Regions from separate parts of the Rhodococcus sp. G6(2025) genome, predicted to be linked through region 1. Evidence: riboswitches for the same ligand, from Rfam matches in the RefSeq annotation. Region 1 holds a riboswitch; the other holds the start of a gene.
What was found. A riboswitch is a leader RNA that binds a small molecule or an ion and turns the genes downstream of it on or off. The one in region 1 is predicted to bind S-adenosylmethionine.
Positions count from the first base shown of each region.

Region 2: linked by a shared signal. The riboswitch ahead of ACLIVD_RS29940 (putative leader peptide) and the one ahead of ACLIVD_RS13175 (bifunctional o-acetylhomoserine/o-acetylserine sulfhydrylase) in region 1 are both predicted to bind S-adenosylmethionine.

Region 1 covers NZ_CP179750.1:2,906,986-2,914,728, forward strand. The annotation lists gene ACLIVD_RS13160 (bifunctional methylenetetrahydrofolate dehydrogenase/methenyltetrahydrofolate cyclohydrolase) at 1-336, shown strand, start outside; gene ACLIVD_RS13165 (DUF3017 domain-containing protein) at 338-622, shown strand; gene metX (homoserine O-acetyltransferase MetX) at 654-1,778, opposite strand; gene ACLIVD_RS13175 (bifunctional o-acetylhomoserine/o-acetylserine sulfhydrylase) at 1,775-3,058, opposite strand; SAM riboswitch class IV at 3,177-3,297, opposite strand; gene ACLIVD_RS13180 (NADP-dependent isocitrate dehydrogenase) at 3,571-4,794, shown strand; gene ACLIVD_RS13185 (MFS transporter) at 4,993-6,216, shown strand; gene ACLIVD_RS13190 (exodeoxyribonuclease III) at 6,252-7,058, shown strand; gene trpS (tryptophan--tRNA ligase) at 7,111-7,743, shown strand, end outside.
Region 2 covers NZ_CP179750.1:6,465,755-6,473,497, reverse strand. The annotation lists gene ACLIVD_RS29955 (LLM class flavin-dependent oxidoreductase) at 1-776, shown strand, start outside; gene ACLIVD_RS29950 (LLM class flavin-dependent oxidoreductase) at 773-1,831, shown strand; gene ACLIVD_RS29945 (NtaA/DmoA family FMN-dependent monooxygenase) at 1,847-3,241, shown strand; SAM riboswitch class I at 3,289-3,382, shown strand; gene ACLIVD_RS29940 (putative leader peptide) at 3,387-3,470, shown strand; gene ACLIVD_RS29935 (ABC transporter substrate-binding protein) at 3,624-5,258, shown strand; gene ACLIVD_RS29930 (ABC transporter permease) at 5,262-6,251, shown strand; gene ACLIVD_RS29925 (ABC transporter permease) at 6,244-7,164, shown strand; gene ACLIVD_RS29920 (dipeptide ABC transporter ATP-binding protein) at 7,161-7,743, shown strand, end outside.

The DNA.
Region 1 (7,743 bases):
CTGCTATTCACCCGGCGCAGCGAGAACGCCACCGTCACCCTCTGCCACACCCGTACGCGAGACCTCGGAGCGGAGGTCCGCCGCGCCGACATCGTGATCGCGGCGGCGGGCGTTCCCGGTCTGGTCACGGCCGACATGGTCAAGCCCGGTGCCGCGGTGCTCGACGTGGGTGTGAGCCGCACCGCGGACGGACTGCGCGGCGACGTGGCGGCGGATGTCGCCGAGGTCGCCGGCTTCCTGTCCCCGAACCCCGGTGGCGTCGGGCCGCTCACCCGTGCCTTCCTGCTGACCAACGTCGTGGAGCGGGCCGAGCGTGTCGCAGCGTCTCTCGGCTGAGATGGCCGACTGGGGGCAGTTCGCGAAGAAGAATCTGCCGATGCTCGCAGTCCTGGTCGTCATCGTCGTGGCCGTCGTGTTCGTGCTCGCGGATCGGTGGCGACGAGGCGCGTTCGTGTTCGGCGTCGCCACGCTGCTCGCGGCGGTATTCCGGTTGATGATGCCGTCGGAGCGCGTCGGACTGCTCGCGGTGCGCAGCAAGCCTTTCGACGTGGGTGCGCTGGTGGCCGTCGGGGGCGCAATCGTGTGGCTGGCCGTGTCGATCGACCCGCTCGGAACCGACTAGCGGTCCGAGCGGGTGTCGTCCCGCACGGGGGTCAGCGCCCCGCGCGGGCCAGTTGCATCGTCTCGGAGAGCAGTTTCGCGACGGCGGCGGCCTCGGTGAGGAACCCGTCGTGGCCGTCCCGTGAGTTGAGGACCCGCAGACCGTCGCAGGTGGGGATGTCGTTGGCCAGATCCTCCTGCAGGCGGATCGGGTACAGGCGGTCGGAGTCGACGCCGCCCACGATGACGGGTGCGGTGATCGTCCCCAGCGCCGCGGCGATGCCACCGCGACCGCGGCCCACGTCGTGCCGGTTCATGGCCTCGGACAGCAGCACGTATGTGCTCGGGTCGAACCTGCCGACCAGCTTGTCGGCCTGGTGCTGGAGGTAGCTCTCGACGGCGTACCGGCCGCCGCGCCACGGGTCCTCGCCGTCCTGCGGCGAGTTCGCGAACCGGGAGTCGAGTTCGGCCTCGCTGCGGTAGGTCAGGTGCGCGATCCGGCGGGCGATGCGCAGTCCGGCCCGGGGGATCCGGCCGGTGTCGTGATAGTCGCCGCCCTGCCAGTCGGGGTCGCTGGTGATGGCCGCGATCTGGGTGGTCTGTGTGCCGATCTGGTCGGCGGTCGCGCGGGCGCCGACCGCGAGAACGAGCGCGGACGCCACCTGGTCCGGGTAGGTGACGGCCCACTCGAGCGCGCGCATTCCGCCCATCGAACCGCCGACGACGGACGCCAGCTTGTCGATGCCCAGCAGGTCGGTGAACTTCTTCTCGGCCGCGATCTGGTCGCGGATGGAGATCTCCGGGAAACGGCTGCCCCACGGGCGCCCGTCCTCGGCGATCGAACCGGGACCGGTGGTGCCGCGGCAGCCACCGAGGACGTTGGTCGCGATGACGCACCATTCGTCGGTGTCGATCGGCGCACCCGGACCGACCATCCCGGTCCACCAGCCGGGGGAGGGGTGTTCGTCGGTGACGGGTCCGGTGACGTGCGAGTCGCCGGTGAGGGCGTGCTCGACGAGCACCACGTTGTCCCGGTTCGGGGACAACTCACCCCATCGCTGCACGGCGAGGGACACCGACGGGATCACTGTTCCGCTCTCGAGCTCGAGCGATCCGATGTCGATGGTGCCGAGACGTCCGTCCGCCACCGGCAGGTTCTGTACAGCGCTCACGGTCAAGATGCCGCCGCCGTGAGTCCGGTCTCGATATCGGCGATGATGTCGTCGATCCCTTCGATGCCTACAGCCAGGCGGACCAGTCCGGGGGTGACGCCGCTGGCGGCCTGCTCCTCGGGGGTCAGCTGGGAGTGTGTGGTGGACGCCGGGTGGATCACCAGCGAGCGGACGTCGCCGATGTTCGCGACGTGACTGTGCAGGGTGAGCGCGTTGACGAACTTCTTGCCCGCGTCGATGCCGCCGGCGAGTTCGAACGTCACGATCGCGCCCGCACCCCGCGGCGCGATCTGCTTCGCCCGGTCGTGCCAGGGCGACGACGGAAGCCCGGCGTATCCGACGGACACGACCTCCGGCCGCGCCTCCAGGTACTGGGCGACGGCGGTCGCGTTGGACACGTGCCGTTCCATGCGAAGGCTCAGCGTCTCGAGACCCTGGGCGATGAGGAACGCGTTGAACGGGGAGATCGCCGAGCCGAGGTCGCGGAGCAGCTGCACGCGCGCCTTGAGGGCGAAGGCAGGCGGTCCGAGTTCGGAGTAGACGACGCCGTGGTAGCTCGGGTCCGGGGTGGTGAAGTTGCCGTGGCGGCCCTGGGTCCAGTCGAACGTGCCGCCGTCGACGATGACACCGGCGATCGCCGTGCCGTGGCCACCGAGGTACTTGGTGGCGGAGTGCACCACGATGTCCGCACCGTGCTCGAGGGGGCGGATCAGGTAGGGGGTGGCCACCGTGTTGTCGACGATCAGCGGGAGCCCGTGCTGATGGGCGATCCCGGAGATGCCCGGCAGGTCGAGGACGTCGTTGCGGGGGTTGGAGATGGTCTCGCCGTAGAACGCCTTCGTGTTGTCCCGGATCGCGTCCTTCCACTGCTCGAGGTCGTCGGGGTCCTCGACGAACGAGACCTCGATGCCGAGCTTGGGCAGCGTGTAGTGGAAGAGGTTGTAGGTGCCGCCGTACAGCCGCGGGCTGGAGACGATGTGGTCGCCCGCCTCGGCGAGGTTCAGGATCGCGATCGTCTCGGCGGCCTGTCCGGAGGACAGCAGCAGGGCGGCGACGCCGCCTTCGAGGGCGGCGATGCGCTGCTCGACCGCGTCCTGGGTGGGGTTCATGATGCGGGTGTAGATGTTGCCCGGCTCGGCCAGACCGAACAGCGCGGCAGCGTGATCGGTGCTGTCGAACGTGTACGAGGTGGTCTGGTAGATCGGCAGCGCCCGCGCCTTGGTGGTCGCGTCGGACGTCTGCCCGGCGTGGATCTGCTTGGTCTCGAACGACCAGTTCTCGGTCATGTGCTGTCTACTCCAGTGGTCTGACGAGGCGCGACGGAGTTGCTGGTTCGTTCGCGCACAGGGCTTGTCTGGTGCTCTATCTACGACAACAACAACACATCATGAACCTCCGATGTCGGACCCGCGCTTGTCACCCGACTGTTGTATGAATCAGGGAACCAGGTCATCACCCGGGGCACCCCACCGCGGTGGAGGGTTGCCGGCCAGCTAGCCGGGGCTCGTTGCTGGCACTCATGACCTGGAGTGAATCTTAGCGGCTGGGGTGGAACGACCGGAAACGGCACCGATCAGGGCCACTAGCAGGGAAAAGTTACCCGCGAGTAGGGACGACCTCCGTGCCCCACGTGTTGCGAGCGTGGCGCATAGCAGTACGCTTGTCTTGTTTACGTGCGGTCTCCCAGCGGCCGCCTTGACCGTCTACGTTTGAAAAGCGAACCGTTCGCGGACCCACTCACAAAGTGCGACCGCAACCGTGTAACCAGGGAAACTTCCTAGGAGGACGCGAAGCACCCATGTCCAAAATCAAGGTTGAGGGCACCGTCGTCGAACTCGACGGCGACGAGATGACACGCATTATCTGGCAGTTCATCAAAGACAAACTGATCCATCCTTACCTGGATGTGAATCTCGAGTACTACGACCTCGGCATCGAACACCGGGACGAGACCGACGACCAGGTGACCGTCGACGCGGCCAACGCCATCAAGAAGCACGGCGTCGGCGTCAAGTGCGCGACCATCACCCCGGACGAGGCACGCGTCGAGGAGTTCGGTCTCAAGAAGATGTGGCGGTCGCCCAACGGCACCATCCGCAACATCCTCGGTGGGACGATCTTCCGCGCGCCGATCATCATCTCCAACGTTCCGCGACTGGTTCCGGGCTGGACCAAGCCGATCATCATCGGCCGTCACGCCTTCGGCGACCAGTACCGCGCCACCGACTTCAAGGTCCCCGGTCCCGGCAAGGTGATGATCACCTACACGCCCGAGGACGGCAGCGAGCCGATCGAGCACGAGCTGGTGAACTTCCCCGAGGGCGGCGGCGTCGTCCAGGGTCAGTACAACTTCACCAAGTCCATCGAGGACTTCGCGCGCGCCTCGCTCAACTACGGCCTGCAGCAGAACTACCCGGTGTACCTGTCGACCAAGAACACCATCCTCAAGGCGTACGACGGCGCGTTCAAGGACATCTTCCAGCACGTCTACGAGACCGAGTTCAAGTCGGAGTTCGACGCGGCAGGACTCACCTACGAGCACCGTCTCATCGACGACATGGTCGCGTCGGCGCTCAAGTGGGAGGGCGGCTACGTCTGGGCCTGCAAGAACTACGACGGCGACGTCCAGTCCGACACCGTCGCGCAGGGCTTCGGATCGCTCGGCCTCATGACCTCCGTGCTGCTGACCCCGGACGGAAAGACGTGTGAGGCCGAGGCCGCACACGGCACCGTGACGCGTCACTTCCGTCAGCACCAGCAGGGCAAGCCGACGTCCACCAACCCCATCGCGTCGATCTTCGCGTGGACCCGTGGACTCGAGCACCGCGGCAAGCTGGACAACACCCCCGACGTCATCGGCTTCGCCCAGAAGCTCGAAGACGTGGTCATCAAGACCGTCGAGGGTGGCCAGATGACCAAGGACCTCGCGATGCTGGTCGGCGGCGACCAGGGCTACCTGACCACCGAGGAGTTCCTCGGTGCGCTGGACATCAACCTCCAGAAGGCCATCGCCGAGCAGTAGGCACCGAGCCACAGCGTTACGAGCGGGACGTCCCCTCACGGGGCGTCCCGTTCGGCGTTTCCGGGCCGGGTGAGTCATCTCACGGTCGCTCGCGGCGCGAAAAGCGGAATCCGGGGAAGAGAATTTCGATGTGGGTCGTTGCGCAACGAGGCGCCGTGCGCCGCGTAGCCGTCTCCCCGCCTAGTCGAAAGTCCTTCTGTGAGCACTTCCACCCCCGTCCGCCCCGAGCACCTCGGTGTCATCGCCCAACATCCGTCCGTCCGCAAGCTCGCCATGATCGCGCTCGCGCTCGGTGGCTTCGGGATCGGGACCACCGAGTTCGTGGCGATGGGGCTACTGCCCGAGATGGCGTCGAGTCTCGGGATCACCGAGCCGACGGCCGGGCACGTCATCTCGGCGTATGCGCTGGGTGTGGTCGTCGGCGCGCCACTCATCGCGGCGTTGACCGCGCGGGTGCCCCGTAAGACGCTGCTGATCGCGTTGATGGCGGCGTTCACGATCGGCAACGCCGCCACGGTGTTCGCGCCGAACTACGGCGTGCTGATGGCCGCGCGGTTCGTGGCGGGCCTGCCGCACGGCGCCTACTTCGGTGTCGCGGCCCTCGTGGCGGCGCACCTCGCGGACCGCGGCCAGCGAGCCAGGGCGGTCGCTCTCGTGATGATGGGACTGTCGGTGGCCAACGTCGTCGGCGTTCCCGTCGCGTCGTGGCTGGGCCAGACGCTCGGCTGGCGCAGCGCCTTCGCGCTCGTGGCCGTGATCGGTGTGGTGACACTGGGCGCGATCTGGTCGTGGGTGCCCGCGCTCGCCGCCATGCGGATGTCGAATCCCCTCACCGAACTCGGTGCCCTGCGCCGCGCGCAGGTGTGGATGACGCTGATCATCGGCATGGTCGGGTTCGGTGGCATGTTCGCCGTCTACACGTACATCAGCACGACGCTCACCGACGTCGCCGGCCTGTCGCGGTCGCTGGTGCCGCTGGCCCTGATGATCTACGGGCTGGGCATGGTCGCGGGCAATCTGATCGGCGGCCGACTCGCCGACCGGGCGCTGATTCCCGGCCTGTTCGTATCGATGACGGCGCTCGGGGTGTTGCTCGGCGTCTTCGTGATCGCCTCCCACAACCCGTACACGGCGCTGCTGCTGGTGTTCTTCGTCGGTGCGGCGGGTGCGTCGATGGTTCCCGGGTTGCAGACCCGGCTGATGGACGTCGCCGCGGACGCCCAGACCCTCGCCGCCTCGCTCAACCACGCGGCCCTCAACATCGCGAACGCGTTCGGGGCGTGGATCGGTGGTGTCGTGATCGCGGCCGGCTACGGCTACACGGCGCCCGCCGCGGTCGGTGCGCTGCTGGCCGTGGCGGGTCTCGTGGTCCTCACCGTGGCGGTCGCGATGGAACGCCGCAGCGCCCGTTCGTCTCGGTAGCCGCGCTGTCGTACGCGTCCGCTACGGTGCTTGCCGTGCCACATATCATCACCACCGTCAATGTCAACGGCGTTCGCGCCGCCGCCCGCAAGGGGCTCACCGAGTGGATCGAGCGCACAGAGGCCGACGTCGTGTGTCTGCAGGAGACGCGGGCGTCCGACGAGCAGCTCGCCGAGACGCTCGCGCCCGCTCTGGAGGGTGGATGGAACCTGGTGTCCGCGGAGCCGTCGTCGAAGGGACGCAACGGCGTCGCGATCCTGTCCCGGAAACCTGCCGACGCCTTCCGCGTCGGCCACGGTGACGACGAGTTCGCGACCGCGGGCCGCTACCTCGAGGCCGACTTCGACGACCTGACCGTCGCGAGCCTGTACCTGCCCTCCGGGGAGGCCCAGACACCGCGGCAGGAGGAGAAGGAGCGATTCATGGACTCCTTCGCCCGGTACCTCACCGACACCGCAGCGGCTGCCGTCGCGGCAGGCAGGCACGTCGTGGTCTGCGGCGACTGGAACATCGCCCACACCGAACTCGACCTGAAGAACTGGAAGACCAACAAGAAGAACTCCGGTTTCCTCCCGAACGAGCGGGAGTGGCTCGGCGCCCTGTTCGCCGAGGACGCGCACTGGACCGACGTGGTCCGGCAGCTCAATCCCGACATCGCCGGGCCGTACTCCTGGTGGTCGTACCGCGGGAAGGCGTTCGACAACGACTCCGGCTGGCGCATCGACTACCAGATCGCCACCCGGGAACTGGCTGAGCGGGCCAAGCAGGCCGTCGTCGAGCGCGCCGAAACCTACGACCAGCGGTGGTCCGATCACGCGCCGGTCACCGTCCAGTACCGGTGACGGCCGGTATCTGATTCGTGTCGTCACGGCGCACGTGAAAAGATCAGTACTCATGTCGACCCCTGCAGCTCAGAAACCCACCGCGAAACCGCGGGTGCTCTCCGGCATCCAGCCCACCGCCGACTCGTTCCACCTCGGCAACTTCCTGGGTGCTCTGCAGCAGTGGGTGCCTCTGCAGGACGACTTCGACGCGTTCTACTTCATCCCCGACCTCCACGCGATCACGGTGGCGCAGGACCCGAAGGAGCTGCGCCGTCGCACGAAGATCGCGGCGGCGCAGCTGCTGGCGCTCGGAATCGACCCCGACCGCGCCACGCTGTTCGTGCAGAGCCAGGTGCCCGAGCACGCGCAGCTGGCGTGGGTCCTGAACTGCATCACCGGTTTCGGTGAAGCGAGCCGGATGACGCAGTTCAAGGACAAGTCGGCCAAACAGGGCAGTGAGAACGCGAGCGTCGGCCTGTTCACGTATCCGGTGCTGATGGCTGCCGACATCCTGCTCTACCGGCCGCAGCGGGTCCCCGTCGGCGAGGACCAGCGTCAGCATCTCGAACTGTCCCGCGATCTCGCCCAGCGGTTCAACACCCGGTTCGGGAAGGCGTTCGTCATTCCCGAGGCCCAGATCATCAAGGGCACCGCCAAGATCTACGACCTGCAGGATCCGACGTCGAAGATGAGCAAGTCCGGT
Region 2 (7,743 bases), 3.6 Mb from region 1:
CGACGCTGGACAACCTGTCGGGCGGCCGGTTGCAGCTCATCATCGGCAAGGGCAACGGCACCGCGCAGGCGGAGCTGTTCCACGTCACCCCGGACGACCAGTGGGACCGCAACCGCGAGGGCTACGAACTGTTCCGGCAGTTGTGGGAGAGCGAGGACGTCACCTGGGAAGGCACGTTCCGGCCGTCTCTCGAGCACGCTGTCGCCCTTCCGCGCCCGCTGCAGCGGCGGATCCGGATCTGGCACGGCAGCGCGACGAGCAAGGAGTCGATGGATCTCGCCGCCCGCTACGGTGATCCGATCTTCTCGGCGAACGTCACGTATCCGATCGACTCGTACGCCGAACTCGTCCGGCACTACCGCGAACGGTGGGCGTACTACGGTCACGATCCCGCCGACGCCCTCGTCGGCGCCGGAACGGCCGGGTTCTACGTGACGGCGAACTCGCAGGATGCGCTGGACGTGTGGCGGCCGATTCACGCGGCTCGCCTCGACTTCGCCCGCAGGGCAGGACTTCCGGTGGTGTTCGAGACCGTGGAGGACTTCGTCGAACGCAGCTCCGCACTGATCGGCAGCCCGCAGCAGGTGATCGACAAGGTGCAGCGCTACCACGAGCAGTTCGGGCACGAGGTGATCCACCTGAGCGCCGACCGCGTCGGCAGCGACAAGCAGCACCGCGAAAGCCTGGAGCTGTTCCAGGCCGAGGTGGCACCCGCGCTGCGCGAGACCATTCCGAGCCGCCCCCTCACGGCCGGTACCGAGGAGGAAAACGCATGAGCCTGGTTCTGGGCATCGAACTCGACGGTGAGGGTGCGCATCCCGAAGCCTGGCGGCGCGCCGCGCACACACCCGACCGGTTGCTGACCGGGCGAACGGTGGCGGACCGGGTCGCGGCAGCGGAGAACGCCGGTTTCACGTTCGCCTCGTTCGACGATTCGCTGCTGCCGCCCGGCGCCGACGGGGGACCCGTCGGCCGGATCGACGCGGTGAACCGCGCAGCGTTCGTCGCCGCGACCACCAGCACGATCGGACTCGTACCGGTCGTCGGCACCACGTACGCCGAGCCGTTCCACACGTCCTCCCAGCTCGCGACGCTCGACTACGCGTCGCGCGGTCGCGGCGGCTGGATCGCGGCGCGCGACACCGACCCGCGGGTCGCGAGCGCACTGGGCCGGGCGGAGGTCACCACACCCGCCGACCTCGCGCGGGAGGAGCGGGACGCGATCACCGTGGTCCGGGACCTGTGGGATTCGTGGGAGGACGACGCGGTGATCCGCGACTACGCCACCGGACGTTTCGTCGACCGCGACCGATTGCACTACATCGACTTCCGGGGCGAGACGTATTCGGTGAAGGGTCCGGCCATCGTGCCCCGGCCACCGCAGGGGCAATTGGTGGTGTTCGGCCGCGCGGGGCACACGGATCCGTCGCTGGTCGACGTGGTGCTGGTGTCCGGACCGACACTCGCGGACACCGTCGGGGCCGCCGGGCGCGCGAAGGCCGGCGGCGCACCGCTGGTGGTCGCCGAACTGGATGTCGCGCTCGGCTCGTCGACGCCTGCCCCGCCGAGCGGACGGCTGTCGTTCGCCGGCGATGCCACCGGTCTGCTGGAACTGTTGCGGGCCCTGGATACGCACGTCGACGGTGTGCGCCTGCATCCGGCCGTCGTCGACGAGGATCTTCCGGTGCTCGCGCGGTCCGTGGTCCCGGCACTTCTCCGTGCCGGCATCGCGCACCGTCCCATTCCCGGTTCTACCCTGCGCAGCACGCTGGGCCTCGACCGTCCCGTCACCCGATTCCAGGCCGAGCGCCTCGAAGACTCCTCTCGCTGAAAGGTTGTGGAGAACATGACCGACAACTCGTACGCCAGACCCGGCGCCCAGGTGCACTTCGGTGTCTTCTTCCAGGGCGTCAACCACACGACGATCTGGTCCGATCCGTCGAGCGGGTCGCAGATCGACTTCGAAACGTTCCGTCGGGTGGCACTGACCGCCGAGCGCGGCCTGTTCGACGCCTTCTTCCTCGGTGAGGGCCTGCGCCTGCGGGAACAGGAAGGCAAGATTCTCGATCTCGACATCGTGGGCAGGCCGGACGCGATCACCCAGCTCGCGGCGCTGGCCGGCATCACCCGGCACATCGGGTTGGTGGCCACCCAGAACACCACCTACAACGAGCCCGCCGACCTCGCCCGGCGGCTGTCCGGGCTGGACCTGCTGTCCGGTGGCCGTGCCGGCTGGAACGCCGTCACCACGGACAACGCGTGGACCGGTGAGAACTTCCGGCGCGGCGGCTTCCTCGATCACGCCGACAGGTACGAGCGGGCCGGGCAGTTCCTCGACACCGCCCGGGCGATCTGGGATGCGTGGGTAGACGGCGCGGTCGCGACGAGCACCGACGCGCCGTCGTGGTCGACCCCGGACGGGGTGCGGGAGGTGTCCCGGCGCACGTCGCAGTTCGACGTCACGATCACTCCGACGCTGCCGCGCAGCGCCCAGGGGCATCCCGTCATCTTCCAGGCCGGCGACTCACCGGCGGGCCGGGACTTCGCGGCCGCGCACACCGACGTGATCTTCTCCCGGCACGGAACGCATTTCGACGAGGCGCTCGCCTTCGCCGAGGACATCCGGGCGAGACTGCGTCGTGCCGGCCGTCCCGAGGACGACGTCAAGATTCTGCCGGGCACGCAGATCGTGCTCGCGGAGAACGCGTCCGAGGTGGAGGAGAAGGTGCGCTGGGTTCTCGAGGGCCAGTACACCGGGCAGACGGCGTTGTCGCTGGTCGGTCAGGTTTGGGGCCGCGATCTGTCCGATCGCGACCCGGACGGTCCACTGCCCGAATTCGATCCGGTGCCCGCGCCGATCTCCGTCACCCGTGGGGCGGCGCGTGACGGAAAGGATCCGCTCGCCATCGCCCGGGAATGGCGGGCCCTGGCAGAGGCGCAGAACCTGTCGCTGCGTCAGGTTGCGATCGCGACCACCCAGCGCTCCGGATTCGCCGGTACTCCCGGGCAGGTCGCCGACGAACTCACCCGGTGGGTTCGCAGTGGGGCCACGGACGGGTTCAACGTCTCGCCGTATCTGGTGCCCACCGGACTCGACGAGATCGTCGACCTGCTTGTGCCCGAATTGCAGGAGCGAGGTTCGTACCGAACGGAATACGAAGGCTCCACCCTGCGTGAACATCTCGGTCTCCGGCCCGCTCTGTCGCGGCGGGAACTCCCGCCCCGGCAGGCCGTGGGGTAACGGGGGTCCGTGTGGCGCGGCGACCGGCGATCTCTTACACTCGGTAACGACCATCCAGAGCGACCGAGAGACCTGGCTCGTTGACGTCGCAGCAACCCCCCGCCCTGCGGGTGCGGGTGCTACCGCCGGGATCGATGGAGGAACGATGTTGACCGAAGGTTTCGTGAGCGCCTGGGGGCGTCTCCACGTCGATCTCTGCCGGCTGTCCACCTCGATCTGTCACAGCTGACCTGACACCCCGATCCGTCGGGGTTCCGGCTCTTCACACCGCATCCGCGTCGGATCCGGTGTCCCTCACCTTCCTGTGCGCGTGAGCGCTGCCGAATCGACTTGGCAGCACGCACGGCACTTCTTCGAGATCACGGAGTTCTCGGTGCCATCAGTGCTTTTGTCCTCGCCCCACCGCGGTGCCCGCATCGCAGCAGGTATCGGTGCCGTTGCCGTGCTGGCCACGGCGCTCACCGCCTGCGGTGGCGGTTCCAGCAGTTCCTCCGCGGATGCGGGCCCCGCGCAGCCCGGCGGCACACTCCGCTACGGCCTGTCCCAGGCACCCACGTGCGCCGACCCCGCGCAGTCGGGCACGAATCAGACGGTCTACGTGGCTCGTCAGGTGGTGGACTCGCTCACCGACCAGGACCCGGAGACGGGCGAACTGAAGCCGTGGCTCGCCGAGAGCTGGGAAACCGGCGCCGACGCGTCCTCCTTCACGTTCCACCTGAAGGAGGGGGTGACGTTCAGTGACGGAACGCCTTTCACCGCGGAGTCGGTGAAGAAGAATCTCGACGCCATCGTGAACACCCTCTCCGGCGCCAAGGCCCCGCTCGGTGCCAGCTACCTCGCCGGTTACACCGGTACCACCGTGATCGACCCGCTGACGGCGCAGGTCGACTTCGCCGCACCCAACGCGCAGTTCCTGCAGGCGTCGTCCACCCCGCAGCTGGGCATCCTGTCCGATGCGTCCGTCGCGAAGTCCGCCGAAGAACGGTGCACCGGCACCATCTCGGGCACCGGACCGTTCACGTACGCCGACTACCAGCAGGACAAGTCGGTGACCCTCGCCAAGCGCGCCGGATACAACTGGGGTTCGGACGTGTTCGGCCATGACGGCGAGGCCTACCTCGACACCATCGAGTTCAGCGTCGTGCCCGAATCCGGCGTCCGCACGGGCAGCCTGTCCTCGGGACAGCTGGACGCGATCAGTGACGCGTTGCCGCAGGACGCCCCGCAGATCGAAGGCGCGGGCGGGCAGGTGCTCACCACGTCGAACCCCGGGACCCCGTTCGGCTTCCAGCCCAACGTGACTCGCGGACCGCTCGTCGACCCCGTCGTGCGCAGCGCGCTGGTCCCGGCGATCAACCGGCAGGAACTGGTCGACACCGTACTCGGTCCCAACTTCACACCCGCCACCAGCACGCTGGCCAGTCGCACCCCGGGCTACGTGGCGCTGCCGGACGTGTCGTACGACCCGGAGAAGGCGAAGTCGATTCTGGATCAGGCGGGCTGGGTTCCCGGTGCCGACGGCATCCGCGAGAAGAGCGGTCAGAAGCTGAGCTTCCCCGTTCTGTTCAGCTCCGTGTTCGCCGGCAACCAGGCCATCCTCGAACTGGTGCAGCAGCAGCTCAAAGAGGTGGGAGTGGATCTGCAGCTGAATCTCGTGTCCACTCCGGAGTCCATCGCCCGCCAGAATTCCAAGGACTTCGACGCCACCTACTACAACAGCACCCGCGCCGACGGTGACATCCTCCGCACCCAGTTCGGCCTCGACGGCCGCAACCTGAACAACCGCGGACCGTTTCCCGCGCTCGACGACGTGCTCGCGAAGCAACTCGCCACCACCGACACCACCGAGCGGAGCGCGCTCGTCGCCGACGCCCAGCAGCAGGTGCTCGACAACGGTCTGTGGATCCCCACGGTGGAGTTGTCGCAGGCGATCGGCGCCGGTCCCAACGTGCAGGACCTGAAGTTCGAGGCCTCGGCCCGGCTCCAGTTCTTCGACACCTGGATCAGCGGACGCTGAGCCATGATTCGCTACCTCGGATTACGCGTGCTGCAGGCGATCGCCGTCCTGTGGGCGACGTTCACCGTGTCGTTCGCCGTGCTGTTCCTGCTGCCGTCCGACCCGGTGAGCATCGCCGTCGACTCGGCGACCACCGGAACGACGGTCGACGCGGCCGCCGTCGCGGAGCTGCAGGCGCGGTACGGCCTCGACCAGCCGGTGTGGGTGCAGTACTGGAACTCGCTGAGCCACGCCGTCCGCGGTGACTTCGGGTACTCGATCGCCACCGGGCAATCGGTGACCGAGGCGATCGGGAACGCGGTCCCCAGCACGCTCGCGCTGGCGTCGGCGGCGCTGGTTCTCGCGGTCGTGTTCGGGGCAGCGGTCGCGTTCCTCGCCACCTACACCAGGGTCCACTGGGTGCGGAATCTGCTGTTCTCACTGCCTCCGCTCGGTGTGGCGGTGCCGACATTCTGGGTGGGACTGATTCTGCTGCAGCTGTTCTCGTTCCGGCTGAAGGCCTTCCCGGCGTTCGGTGACCAGGGGATCGCGACGCTGGTGCTCCCCGCGGTGACGCTCGCGCTGCCGACCGGTGCCGTGATCGCGCAGGTGCTCGCGGCGAGTCTGCAGACCACGTGGCGGCAGCCGTTCATCGAAGCCGCGCGGGCGAAGGGTGCGTCCCGCTGGCAGATTCAGACCCGGCACGCGCTGCGCCTGTCGAGCATTCCGGCGTTCACCATCGCCGGTGTGCTCGTGGGTAATCTGCTGGCCGGATCGGTCGTCGTCGAGACGGTGTTCTCGCGCGCCGGCGTGGGGCGGCTCACCCAGACGTCCGTGATGGCGCAGGACATTCCGTTGGTCCAGGGAATCGTGGTGCTGAGCTCGGTCGTCTACGTACTCGTCAATCTCGCCGTCGATCTGCTCTATCCGCTGATCGATCCCCGGATCGTCGAGGGCAGGCGCAGTTCCGGCCGCAACACCACCGCGGATGTGGAGGAGAAGGTTCATGTCTGACATCCTCACCAGGGAACTGATCGAGGAGGCCGAGGGTTTCGGCGCTCCGCCGACCGAACCGCCTCCCGTGGTCGCGTCCGAGTCGGACAGTCGCGGACGCCGCGCGGTGCCGTGGTTGCGTCGCAATCTCGTGCTGGTGGCCTCGGCCGCCGTGCTCCTCGTCGCGGTCGGATTCGCGGTGGCGCCGTCGGTGTTCGCGAGCGGTGACCCGCTGGTCGGGGTGCCCGCCCAGAAACTGCAGGCGCCGAGTGCCGCGCATTGGTTCGGCACCGACAACATCGGCCGTGACGTGTATACCCGCGTGGTCCACGGTGCCGGATTATCTTTGACCGCAACGCTGTTGGCTGTGGGTATCGCGCTGGTCGTCGGTTCGCTGATCGGCCTGCTGTCCGGTGCCGTCGGAGGTGCGCTGGACGCCGTCCTGATGCGCGTCGTCGACGTCCTCCTGTCGATCCCCGCCCTGCTGCTCTCGCTCGCACTGGTGACCGCGCTGGGGTTCGGCACGGTCAACGTGGCGATCGCGGTGGGCGTGTCGCTGATCGCGAACTTCGCCCGCGTGATGCGGTCGGAGGTGCTGCGAGTACGCCGGTCGCTGTACGTCGAGGCGGCGTTCGCGTCGGGTGTCCGCTGGCACACGGTGCTGCGCCGCCACGTTCTGCGGAACTCGTACGCGCCTGTCGTGGCACTCGCCGCCGTCGAGTTCGGGATGGCGGTCCTCGCGGTGTCGTCGCTGAGCTTCCTCGGGTTCGGCGCGGTGCCGCCCACCCCGGAATGGGGCTCGCTGATCTCCGAGGGCCGGAACTACCTCGCCACCGCGTGGTGGATGACCACCCTGCCCGGACTGGTGATCGTGGCCGTCGTGCTGTCGGCGCACCGACTCGGGCATGCACTCGAACAGAGGGAAGTGCGATGAGCTCGACGACTACTGCTGCGGCAGGCACCACGGCGCCGCTACTCCAGGTCTCCGGACTGCGGGTGGCGTACGGGAGCGTGAGCGATCCCGTCGTGGCCGTGAAAGGCGTCGACCTCACGGTGTCGCGCGGGGAAGTGGTGGCCGTGGTCGGCGAGTCCGGCTCCGGGAAATCAACCACGGCGCACGCGATCCTCGGATTGCTCAGCGGATCCGGGCGGGCCGTGGCCGGCACCGTCACGTTCGACGGTGAGCGTCTCGACACCAAGTCGGAGCGCGCACTCGAGCGGATCCGCGGCGCCCGGATCGGGCTGGTTCCCCAGGACCCGACGACGTCGCTCAACCCCGTCCTGAGAGTCGGCGCCCAGGTGGCGGAGGTGCTCCGGATCCACGGTCTCGCCGACCGGCGGACGGCAGGCATCGAGGCAGTGCGCATTCTCGCCGAGGCCGGGATCGACAAGCCCGAGGTGCGGGCGAGGCAGTACCCGCAGGACCTGTCGGGCGGGCAACGGCAGCGCGTCCTGATCGGGATCGCGCTGGCGTGCAGCCCCGGACTCGTGATCGCGGACGAGCCGACCAGCG